One region of the Pseudoduganella sp. GW821-FHT05F09 genome, then DNA from elsewhere that is predicted to be linked to it. Evidence: predicted binding sites of a transcription regulator. Region 1 holds the regulator's gene; the other holds the start of a gene.
What was found. The regulator LexA, encoded in region 1, represses DNA repair genes until DNA is damaged. The targets are predictions, from matches to a motif close to ACTGTATNNNNATACAGT.
Positions count from the first base shown of each region.

Region 2: AC07S4_RS14290 (PA0069 family radical SAM protein) is a predicted target of LexA. The motif match lies at 4,170-4,187, and genes of this name have one in related genera.

Region 1 is NZ_JBWKSD010000011.1:108,002-113,869, forward strand. Features, by position in the region: gene AC07S4_RS27855 (CvpA family protein) at 1-381, shown strand, start outside; gene purF (amidophosphoribosyltransferase) at 421-1,947, shown strand; gene AC07S4_RS27865 (cystathionine gamma-synthase family protein) at 1,998-3,242, shown strand; gene AC07S4_RS27870 (glutathione S-transferase family protein) at 3,262-3,888, opposite strand; gene lexA (transcriptional repressor LexA) at 3,904-4,560, opposite strand; gene AC07S4_RS27880 (RpnC/YadD family protein) at 4,659-5,747, opposite strand.
Region 2 is NZ_JBWKSD010000004.1:175,252-181,119, forward strand. Features, by position in the region: gene AC07S4_RS14270 (Hsp70 family protein) at 1-1,041, opposite strand, end outside; gene AC07S4_RS14275 (DUF2760 domain-containing protein) at 1,050-1,661, opposite strand; gene AC07S4_RS14280 (methyl-accepting chemotaxis protein) at 1,880-3,313, opposite strand; partial or broken gene AC07S4_RS14285 (MCP four helix bundle domain-containing protein) at 3,296-4,060, opposite strand; gene AC07S4_RS14290 (PA0069 family radical SAM protein) at 4,211-5,368, shown strand; gene AC07S4_RS14295 (hypothetical protein) at 5,386-5,853, shown strand.

The sequences.
Region 1 (5,868 bases):
GCTTTCGTGGTAGCCAACGCCTACGGCGCGCAGTTGGCGCAGATGCTGCCCGCGATGGTGCCGGGCGAGGTGGTGCGCCTGATCCTGGCTTTTATCGTGTTGTTCATCGGCGTGCGCATCCTGATGGGGCTGCTGGGCATGGCGGTCGATGCGCTGATCAAAGCGGGCGGCCTGAGCCTGGCGGACCGGGGCCTGGGCGGCCTGTTCGGCCTGGGGCGGGGCCTTGTAATCGTGCTGGCCGCAGTCATATTGTGCGGGATGACCACGATACCGCAGCAGGATTTCTGGAAGAACGCGCTATTGAGTCCGCTCGCGGAGACCGGTGCGCGCACCGTGAAACCATTCCTGCCCGCTGCCTTCGCGCAGCATGTGCAATTTTAGAATTCTTTAAATCCGTAGTACCAGTCCAGGAGCACTACCATGTGTGGCATCGTCGGCGTCGTATCCCATCAACCCGTCAATCAAATGCTGTATGACGCCTTGCTGCTGCTGCAGCATCGCGGTCAGGACGCGGCGGGCATTGCGACCAATCACAGCAGCATGTTTTCCATGCACAAGGCCAACGGCCTGGTGCGCGACGTCTTCCGCACGCGCAATATGCGTTCGCTGCAAGGCACCACCGGCATCGGTCACTGCCGCTATCCTACCGCCGGCTCGTCCAGCGAAGAGGAAGCGCAGCCGTTCTACGTCAACGCGCCGTTCGGCATCACGCTGGCGCACAACGGCAACCTCACCAACTGGGAACAGTTGAAAGAGGAAATGTTCAAGAATGACCGCCGCCACATCAACACCGACTCCGACTCGGAAGTGCTGCTGAACGTGCTGGCGCACGAAATCCAGACCGCCACAACCGGCCTGAACCTGGACCCGGACGCGATTTTCAAGGCCGTCACCGTGCTGCACCGCCGCGTCAAGGGCGGTTACGCCGCCGTGGCGCAAATCGCCGGCGTGGGCCTGCTGGCCTTCCGCGATCCGAACGGCATCCGTCCGCTGTGCCTGGGCATCAATGAAACCGAACTGGGCACCGAGTACCTGATCGCGTCCGAATCGGTGGCGCTGGAAGGCATGGGCTTCCGCTTCGTGCGCGACGTGGAGCCGGGCGAAGCCATCTTCATCGACGCCGACAAGAAGCTGCACGCGCGCCAGTGCGCCGACAATCCGCAGCTCAATCCCTGCGTATTCGAATTCGTCTACCTGGCCCGTCCGGACTCCGTCATCGACGGCGCCTCGGTGTACGCCACCCGTTTGAAAATGGGCGAGTACCTGGCCGACAAGATCAAGCGCGAAATCCCGGACGGCGAGATCGACGTGGTCATGCCGATTCCCGACTCCTCGCGTCCGGCCGCCATCCAGCTGGCGCTGCGCCTGGGCGTGGAGTACCGCGAAGGCTTCATCAAGAACCGCTACATCGGCCGCACCTTCATCATGCCGGGCCAGGCAGCGCGCAAGAAATCGGTGCGCCAGAAGCTGAACGCGATTCCGCACGAGTTCAAGGGCAAGAACGTGCTGCTGGTGGACGACTCCATCGTGCGCGGCACCACCTCGCGCGAAATCGTGCAGATGGCGCGCGACTCCGGCGCCAAGAAGGTGATCTTCGCCTCCGCCGCGCCGCCGGTGATCTACCCTAACGTGTACGGCATCGACATGCCGACGCGCGACGAGCTGATCGCCTACGGCCGCACGACGGAAGAAGTGTGCAAGGAGATCACGGCCGATTACCTGGTGTACCAGGACATCGACGCGCTGAAGCAGTCCATCACCGACGTCAATCCCAAGCTGACCAAGTTCGAGGCGTCGTGCTTCGACGGCATCTACGTGACCGGCGACGTGTCGCCCGACTACCTGGACAAGCTGGAGTACAACCGCCACAACCCGAAAAAACCGGCGGCCGCGGAGGATGCGGGCCGGACCCAGCTGAACTTGAACGCGGCCACCACCGAAGGGTGATGTCCCGGCCCGGCCGCCAAGCGCGCCGGGCTTTTTTTTGACTTGAGATCATGACAGAAAAGAAAAATTACGGTTTCACTACCACCATCCTGCACAACGACCGCCAGAAGGGCATCGAGCACGGCTCGCTGCACAAGCCGGTGCATACCTCGGTGGCCTTCGGCTACGGCGACGCGCGCCAGCTGGCCTCGGTATTCCAGGGCAAGGAACCGGGCTTCCGCTACGGCCGCCAGGGCAATCCCACCGTATCCGCGCTGGAAGACAAAGTGAACAAGATGGAGCAGGGCGTGGCCACCTTGTGCTTCGCCACCGGCATGGGCGCCATCGGCGCCGTGTTCCAGGCGCTGCTGCGCGCAGGCGACCATGTGGTGTCGTCGTCCTTCCTGTTCGGTAACACCAACTCGCTGTGGCAGACGGTGGCGGGGCAGGGCGTGGCGGTCGATTTCGTCGACGCGACCGAGGTGGCCAACGTGGCGGCGGCGATCCAGCCCAACACCCGCATCGTCTTCGTCGAGACCATCGCCAATCCGCGCACCCAGGTGGCGGATCTGAAGCGCATCGGCGAGCTGTGCAAGGAGCGCGGCATTCTCTACATCGTGGACAACACCATGACCACGCCGTATCTGTTCCAGCCGAAAGCAGTGGGGGCGGGCCTGGTGATCAATGCGCTGACCAAGTCGATCGGCGGCCACGGCAACGCGCTGGGCGGCAGCCTGACCGACACCGGCGCCTACGACTGGACGCAGTTCCCGAATATTTTCGAAAACTACAAGAAGGCGGCGCCGGCGCAGTGGGGCATCACGCAGATCCGCGCCAAGGGCCTGCGCGATTTCGGCGCCTCGCTGGGGCCGGAAGCGGCGCACCACATCGCCGTGGGCGCCGAGACGCTGGCGCTGCGCATGGAGCGCACCTGCGCCAATGCCAAGGCGTTGGCCGAGCTGCTGGAGGCGGACGAGCGCGTGGCGGCGGTGTATTACCCGGGTTTGCAGTCGCACCCGCAGTACGCCATTGCCACGGAGCTGTTCCGCGCGCACGGTTCGCTGCTGAGTTTTGAGCTGAAGGACGGTATCGACTGTTTCGACTTCCTGAACCGCCTGAAGCTGGCGATTCCGGCCTCCAACCTGGGCGATACGCGCACGCTGATCATTCCGGTGGCGCACACCATCTTCTACGAGATGGGGGCGGAACGCCGCGCCTCGATGGGGATTGCGGAGTCGCTGATACGCGTGTCCGTCGGCATCGAGGACACGGCTGATTTGCTGGAAGATTTCAGCTGCGCGCTGGAAGCCTGCTAAGCGGCTTGCCCCTCCAGCATTACCAGGGCTGCGCGCCTTCCATCCGGTAGGGATGGCGCCAGCCCGGCAGGGCCGCGATGCGGTCCAGCCAAGCCTGCACACGTGGCGGGTAGCTCACATTGGCCTGTTCGGGCCAGTACAAATAGCCGCAGATGGAAAAGTCCGCCATGCTGACGCTGTCGTCGAGCAGGAAGGCGCGGCCGTCGGCCAGTTCATCGTCCAGGCGTTCAATGTCCGCGTCGAAACGCTTGCGGAACCAGGGCAGCACGCTGCCTGCGTAAGCTTCGGGATCGAACTTCTGGCCGTAGCGCAGGTGTGCCATGGAAAAGCCGATGCGGTTCGCTTCCCAGAACAGCCACTCGCGCACGCGCTCCAGGCGCTGCTGTGTTTCGCCGCCGTAGGCTTGCAAATGCTCCGCCAGATGCAGCAGGATGGCGTTCGACTGCACATACGCCCTGTCTTCATGCACCAGTAGCGGCACTTCGCCATATTTGGCCAGGCTGCGGAAGGGCTCCGGGCGCGCGGCGCGCTCCAGGCGCAGATCGATTTCCTCGTACTCGTGCGGCACACCGGCCACTTCCATGGCCAGTTTGACCTTGTAGCTGTGGCCGGACTCGCAATTGCCGTAAAGTTTGAAGCTAGCCATGCTGCCTTCCGCCGATTAATGCCAGCTGCGCAGCAGGCCGACGGCCAGGCCTTCCAGCGCAAACTCTTCCGCTTCCGGATGGACGGTGATCACCTTGAAATCCGGGTTTTCCGGGAACAGTTCGATGGTCGAGCCGGTTTTCTTGTAGCGCTTGACCGTGACTTCGTTGCCGATGCGGGCCACCACGATCTGGCCGTTCTTGGCGCTGTCCACCTTTTTGACGGCCAGCAGGTCGCCGTCCATGATGCCGATGTCGCGCATCGATTCACCGCGCACTTTCAGCAGGTAGTCGGGCTTGGCGGAGAACAGGGAAGGGTCCACGCTGTAGCTGGTTTCCAAGTTTTCCTGGGCCAGGATGGGCGAACCGGCGGCCACGCGGCCGATCAGCGGCAGCGACATCATATTGGACGCGGCGGCGGCTGCCGCGTGCGCCAGCTTGGTGGCGGCCGATTCGGCGTGCGCGCCCAGCAGGCGAATGCCGCGCGAGGTGCCGGCGGCGATCTCGATGGCGCCCTTGCGCGCCAGCGCCTGCAGATGCTCCTCGGCGGCGTTGGCCGACTTGAAGCCCAGCTCGTTGGCGATTTCGGCGCGGGTGGGAGGGAAGCCGGTATTGTCGATGGCATCCTTGATCAGATTGAGAATTTGTTCCTGACGTGCGGTGAGCTTGATCATGGTGCGTTAGCTCTGAGAGCTGTGGATATAGACAGACTGTATTTTTGTACAGTGCGCGTGCTAATGCAAGGGATTTTGTTGATATGTGCGAAATATTTTCATGCAATGGGCCCGATAAGCTCCTCCAGTGAGCGCGCCTGCAGGATTTTGTCTTCCCAGGCGCTCAATTCTTCCGGTTTCGCGTGGGAGATGCGTAGTTCGGCACTGGGTGAAAGTGGCCCGAAACGCAGTTGCAGCAGCTTGCGCACCACGGCCCGGCGGCCTTCCTCCCGGCCTTCCTCCCGGCCTTCCTCCCGGCCTTCCGCTCTGCCTACCTGTAAGCCCACCTCTCTGCCTTCCTGCAAGCCCACCTCTCTGCCTTCCTGCAAGCCCACCTCCCTACCTTCCTGCAGGCCCACCTCTCTACCTTCCTGCAGGCCCTCCTTTCGGGCACGGTCCTTGGCCATGCGTATCATCAGGTTCTCGAATGGCATTTCCTTACTCCTGTTTAGTTCCTCAATCCGCACGGCCAGCTGGTCTTGCAGGTCGTCCGGGATTTTCATCATCCAGTCTAGTACATTGAATAAATCGAGGATGCGCTGCGGGTCCCAATGCCGCTCGTACATTAGCGAGGTCAGCATTGCCTTGAATTCGAAGCGTTTCCGGGGCTCGTGGCGGGTGTGCAGCGTCATCAGATGGGCGGCGGTCAGCAGCGCGAAAGCGTTGTTGCTGCTTAATAGCCGGTCCAAATGCGGCCAGAAGTCCAGCAATTTGACCGTGGGAAAGCGTATGCCGGCTTCGCAGCCGAACAGCTCGCATTCGAAACAGTCCGGCCGCCATGCGGGATAAGGGTCGGCCAGCACCACCAGCGTCGCGATCGGGCAGCGGAAGCGGTCGTAGAGGCGGTAGTAATAGGTAAAGATGCGTTCGGCGAAGTCTTTCTCCCGGCTGCGCTGGATCTCCAGATGGAGATAGAGCAGCCTGGCACCGCCGTCCTTGCCGGTCACGCGCACCAGTTTGTCTATCCTGCGCCTGCCGAGCTTGGCGTCGCGCACCACCTGGGCCAATTCCTGGTCGAGGAAGCTGTATTCCCGGCGCCAGTCGATGGCGTCATGGACGCGGGGGAAGAAAAACGCCATGAATTCGCGGAAATAGGCCATCACGGCGCTTTTCCAAGGCGTGTCGTAATCGTCGTTGGCTGGGCTCATGGCGCCAGCATGCCTGTCGCAGGGGCTGCCGGCCTTGCGCCAGCGCAAGCCGGCGGCTGCTTGATTTTTCAGCGGAAAGGCGCTATAGTCGCGGGCTTACCTCTTCCCACACCCGTCTTGA
Region 2 (5,868 bases), on a different contig from region 1:
CAGGATGAAGGCCGTCACTTCGCTGCGCGTCAGCTCGGTGCGGATGGAGCCGCCGATCAGTTTCGAGCCACGGCTCGGCACCACGATAGGCCAGCTTTCCACGCTGGCGTCGGCCAGCAGGGCTTCCTTGGCGGCGCGGCAGCCGTAGGTCAGCGCGCGCAGCTGCCACGCGTCCAGCTGCGTGCCGTTGGCGGCCAGCTTGCGCGCCACCAGGTGGGCCAGCGCCAGGTCCATATTGTCGCCGCCCAGCAGGATGTGGTCGCCCACCGCCACGCGGTGCGGTTCCAGCACGCCGTCGCGTTCCAGCACGGCGATCAGCGAGAAGTCGCTGGTGCCGCCGCCCACGTCCACCACCAGGATGATGTCGCCCGGCTTGACCTCCTTGCGCCAGCGGCCTTCGCTGCCCTGGATCCAGCTGTACAGCGCCGCTTGCGGCTCTTCCAGCAGCGTCAGGGCCTGGTAGCCGGCGGCCTTGGCCGCGTCGGCGGTCAGCTCGCGCGCGGCCGGGTCGAACGAGGCGGGAATGGTCACGGTGACGGCCTGCTCGGTGAACGGCGCGTCAGGATGCGCCGCGTCCCAGGCCTGGCGCAGGTGCGACAGGTAGCGGGTGGACGCTTCCAGTGGCGATACGCGCGTCACTTCTTCCGGCGCGTCGTTCGGCAGGATGGCGGCGCGGCGGTCCACGCCGGGGTGGCACAGCCAGCTCTTGGCGCTGGAGACCAGGCGGATCGGCGTGGTGGCGCCACGGCTGCGCGCCATTTCGCCGGCCACGGCGGCGGGCGACGGGCCTTGGCCGTCGGCCTGCCACGGCAGCGCCAGCTGGCCCGGCGCCATTTCGTCCGGATGCGGCAGGTACAGGAAGGAAGGCAGCAGCGGCAGTTCTTCCACCGTGCCCGGCGCGGTCAGCTGCGGCACGCCCAGCACCGACTGCGCGGTCTTCTCGCCGTCGCTGGCCTGCAGGTCCACATAGGACAGCGCGCTGTGCGTGGTGCCCAGGTCGATGCCGATGGCGTAGCGCGGGCTGTTGCCGCTGTTGTTCATATCGCCGCTCACAGTTCCACCTCCGCCGGCGCCAGTACCTTGGCGTCATGCGCTTCGGCCAGTTTCGGCAGGCGCACGCTGGTGGCGCGCCAGCCGCGATGGCTCAAGCTGCCCTTGAACGGCGCCTTGCCCACCACGTTGCCGGTCAGGCGCACGGCGGCGGCGTCAAAGCCTTCCTCCAGCGTGACGCGCGAGCCTTCGGCTTCCGCGCGCACAGGTTCGATGGTGAAGTGCTCGCGCAGCACTTTGGCGCAGCCTTCGTGCACCACGCGGGCGGCGGCGCCGATGTCGGCGTCGGCATAGGCGCTCAGGTTTTCCTGGGTGAAGTCGATCAGGCGCGCTTCGCGCTGCAGCAGGCTAAGCAGCTGCAGGGCGGCGTCCGGCGTGGCTTCGCGCAGGATCACCGGGGCCGGCGGCGCGGTGGGGGCTGCGGTGGGGGCTGCCGTTGGTGCGGCGGTCGGGGCTGCCGTTGGTGCTGCGGCCGTGGCGCCGGCCACGCGCTGGTTGATGCGCTGCAGGCGGGCGGCGAACTGCGGGTCCGACAGGGTGCGGAAGAAAGTGCCGAAGGAGAGCGCGATGCGGCTTCCCAGCGAGGGCAGGTTGGTGTTGGTATTGGTCATGTTGTGGTCAATTCGGGTCAAAAATCAGCCCGCCGCAGCAGGGTGCGCGGCCATGGACTGGCGGTGTTGGTGACATCGGAGAGCGTGCGCGGCGCGGGGCGCCGGGCGCACGTGCGCCTGGGACAATGCGCATGATACCAGCTAGCGGGCTGGCGGCGAAATCCCCGCCCCGCCGGGCGAGGGATTTACAGGGCGGAGGGGCAGGGTGGTGCGGCGGCTCAGAAGCGGACGAACTCGCCCTCGTCCATGTCCTCGCCCTGCTGGGCCAGGGACGGGTAGACCTCCCTGCTGCGCACCATCTTGACGGCCGATGGCCTGCGCACCACGGCGGCCGGAGCCTGCCGCCGCAGCGGCGCCGCGTTCACCTTGAAGAAGCCCATGGTCTGCTGCAGCTGTTCGGCCTGGCCGCTCATTTCCTCGGCGGTGGCGGCCAGCTCCTCCGAGCTGCTGGCGTTCTGCTGGGTGGTCTGGCTGAGCTGGTTCACCGCGGAATTGATCTGCGCCACCCCGGCCGACTGCTCCTCGGACGCGGCGGCAATCTCCTGCACCAGCCCGGAAGTCTTCTTGATGTTCGGCACCATCTGCTCCAGCAGGATGCCGGCCCGCTCGGCCAGCTCCACGCTGCTGGTGGCCACCTCGCCGATCTCCTGCGCCGCCACCTGGCTGCGCTCGGCCAGCTTGCGCACCTCGGCCGCCACCACCGCGAAGCCCTTGCCGTGCTCGCCCGCGCGCGCCGCCTCGATGGCCGCGTTCAGCGCCAGCAGATTGGTCTGGTAGGCGATGTCGTCGATGATGCCGATCTTGCGCGCGATCTGCTTCATCGCCGCCACGGTGGCGTCGACCGCCGCGCCGCCCTCGGTGGCCTCCTGCGAGGCCTTGGCCGCCATGCCGTCGGTGGCCTTGGCGTTGTCGGTGTTCTGCGCGATGGAGGAGGTCATCTCTTCGATCGAGGCGCTGGTTTCCTCCACGCTGGCCGCCTGCTCGCTGGACGCCTGCGACAGCGCCTGCGCCGTCGCGCTGACCTGCTCGGACGCGCTGGCCAGCGACTGTGCGCCCGAGTTGACCTCGGTGACCACCTGCAGCAGCTTGGCCATGGTGTTGTTCGCGTATTCCTTCAGCTCGGCGAAACTGCCCTCGTACTGCTTGTCTATGGTCTTGCTCAGGTCGCCGTCCGCCAGCGCGCCCATCACGCGCACCACGTCGGCAATGCTGGCCCCGGTGGTGGCCATCAGGCGGTTCAGGCCTTCGCCCAGCTCCTTCTGGAAGCCCTGCAGCCCGGCCAGTTCCACGCGCGCCTCGAAGTTGCCCTGGTTGGCCGCGCCCACCACGCGCTGCTGGCCCTCGATCACCTGGCTCAGCTTGTTCACCGTGTTGTTGGCAAAGCGCTTCAGCTCGTCGAACTCGCCCTCGTAAGGCTTGGTGATGGTCTTGCTCAGGTCGCCCTCCGACAGCGCGCCCATCACGCGCACCACGTCGGCGATGCTGGCCCCGGTGGTCTCCATCAGCTGGTTCAAGCCCGAGCCCAGCTCCTGCTGGAAGCCCTGCAGGCCGGCCAGGTCGATGCGGACCTCGAAATTGCCCCGGTTGGCCGCCTCCACCGCGCGTTTCTGGCCGGAGATCACCTGGTTCAGCTTGGCCACCAGGTTGCGCATGGCGCGCAGCAGCTGGCCGGTTTCGTCCCGCGACTCGTCCTTGATGTCGATCGACAGGTCGCCGGCCTCCAGCCGCTCGGCCACCTGCACCGCCTGCCGGATCGGGCGCACGATGCTGAGCGTGATCCAGGCTGCAATCGCCACCGCCAGCGCGATGGCCCCGGCCGACAGCGCCATCACCAGCGTGCGCGTGGATTCATAGGTGGCGGCGGCGTCGTCGGCGGCCTTGTCCATCAGCTCGCCCTGCGATTTGGCCAGTGCCTCGAGCGCCAGCCAGAACTGGTCGTTGGTGGGCACGAACTCGTTTTTCAGGTAGTCGATCGCGCCCTTGCGGTCCGCCTTCACCAGCGCGTAAAAGGGCTCGTACTTGGCCGCCACCAGCTCGCGCTTGTCGAGGATGGTTTTGTACATCTGCTTGCCGGCCTCCGTGCTGAGCAGTTTTTGCACTTTGCCCAGGCCCTCGTTCATCTCGCCGCGGTTGGTGTCGACCAGGCGGCGGTACTTGTCCACCTCGGCATCGCTGCTGGAGAGCAGCATATTGCGCATCTGGCGCGCGTTGTCCATGCTGTCTTTCAATACCTCGTTGATCAGGACGACCTTGGCATAGTGCTCCTCGTACATGACGCGGCTGCTTTCGTTGACCGTGCCCAGGCGCTGGACACTGATGACGGACAAAATCAATAGCAGCACAACGACGCTGCCAAAGCCTAAGCCGAGGCGGGTGGCGATCTTCAGGTTTTTCAGCATGGGGTGTTCCCTGTCTGGTTGGCGGTGAATTGTTAATTATGCGCTGACGCTTCACGGCCAATTCTCTCCAATAATCACCGTTGCGCGGACGCGCCATACAGCCTAGAATACTGTATATAAACACAGTTATCATCTCAACCCGGGGCCACCATGGACGACGAACAGCTTGAAGGGCAAGCCATGCTGCCGCCGGCGCCGCTGCGGGCGCAGAAAGGGCGCGGCGCGGTCAGCAATCTGCAGGGCCGCTACGAGGTGCAAGGCCGCGAGCAGTTCGACGACGGCTGGGAGCAGGAGGAGGACGGCGAGCCGCGCGTGTGGAAGACGCACGTCACGGACGAGATCGCCAAATCCATTCTCACCCGCAACAGTTCGCCGGACGTGCCCTTCGACGTGTCGCTCAATCCCTACCGGGGCTGCGAGCACGGCTGCATTTACTGCTTTGCGCGGCCCACCCACAGCTACCTGGGCCTGTCGCCCGGCATGGACTTCGAGAGCAAGATCTTCGCCAAGGTGAACGCGCCCGAACTGCTGCGGCAGGAGCTGGCGCGGCCTTCCTACGTGCCGGAGCCGATCGCGCTGGGCGTCAACACGGACGCCTACCAGCCCTGCGAGCGCGGGCTGCGCATCACGCGGCGGGTGCTGGAGGTGCTGCACGAGTGTAACCATCCGGTGGGGCTGATCACCAAGTCCGCGCTGATCGAGCGGGATATTGACCTGCTGGCGGCCATGGCGGCCAAGGGCCAGGCCTCGGCCGCCATCACCATCACCACGCTGGACCCGGCCATCGCGCGCACGCTGGAGCCGCGCGCGGCGGCCCCGGCGCGGCGCCTGCGCACCATCCGCATGCTGGCGGACGCGGGCATTCCTGTCGGCGTCAGCATCGCGCCGGTGATCCCCTTTGTGACCGAGCCGGACCTGGAGCGGGTGATGGAGGCGGCATTCAAGGCCGGGGCCATGCACGCCAACTACATCGTGCTCAGGCTGCCGTGGGAGGTCAACCCGCTGTTCCAGCAATGGCTGGAGGCGCATTTCCCCGACCGTGCCCAGCGCGTGATGAACCGCGTGCGCGACATGCGCGGCGGCAAGGACTACGAGAGCGACTTCGGCAAGCGCATGAAAGGCGAGGGCGTCTGGGCCGATCTGATACGCCAGCGGGCCGAGAAGGCGATCCGCCGCTTCGGCATGGAAAAGCGCGGCAGCCGCTTCCGCCTGCTCGACGCCAGCCAGTTCAAGCGCCCTCTGGTGGTGCCTGCCGTCGGCGCCAAAGCCAAGGCCGCTGCGGCGGCGGGACAGATGGATTTGTTCTGAGGAGACAGGGAGGATGTATGGGATGGCTACTCATCAGCATCATACTGCCGCTGGTCGCACCGATTTGCGCGCTGCTGTTCCTGCGGCCTTTGCCATTGCCGCCCGAACTCGCCCCACTGCGGGATTTGGTGGTACCAATTAAAGATGGCCAGCTGTGCTGGGTGGCCATCGGTTTTTGCGCTTCGGCACTATATGAAATGGCCGTGACGAGTTTTTGCGGCACGCACGTGTTGCGAGCCTACGGTGGCATGGTTACTGGAGGGCTGGTTACGGTACTTGCCGGCAGTAGTATCGTTGCTGCCGGTGGCGCAATTTTCCCTACCGCCACCGTCCGACGACCATCGACGACCTGGATGCATCATTACTCGTGCCTGATAGTGTCTCTCGCGTTGGCGTTATGCGCTGCGGCTTTGTACGCGCTGGTACACTTTGATTTACTCATTAACCACACGGTGAGGGAGATGCCATGTTTACCAGTTGGGTGAAATACCATTTTCGGG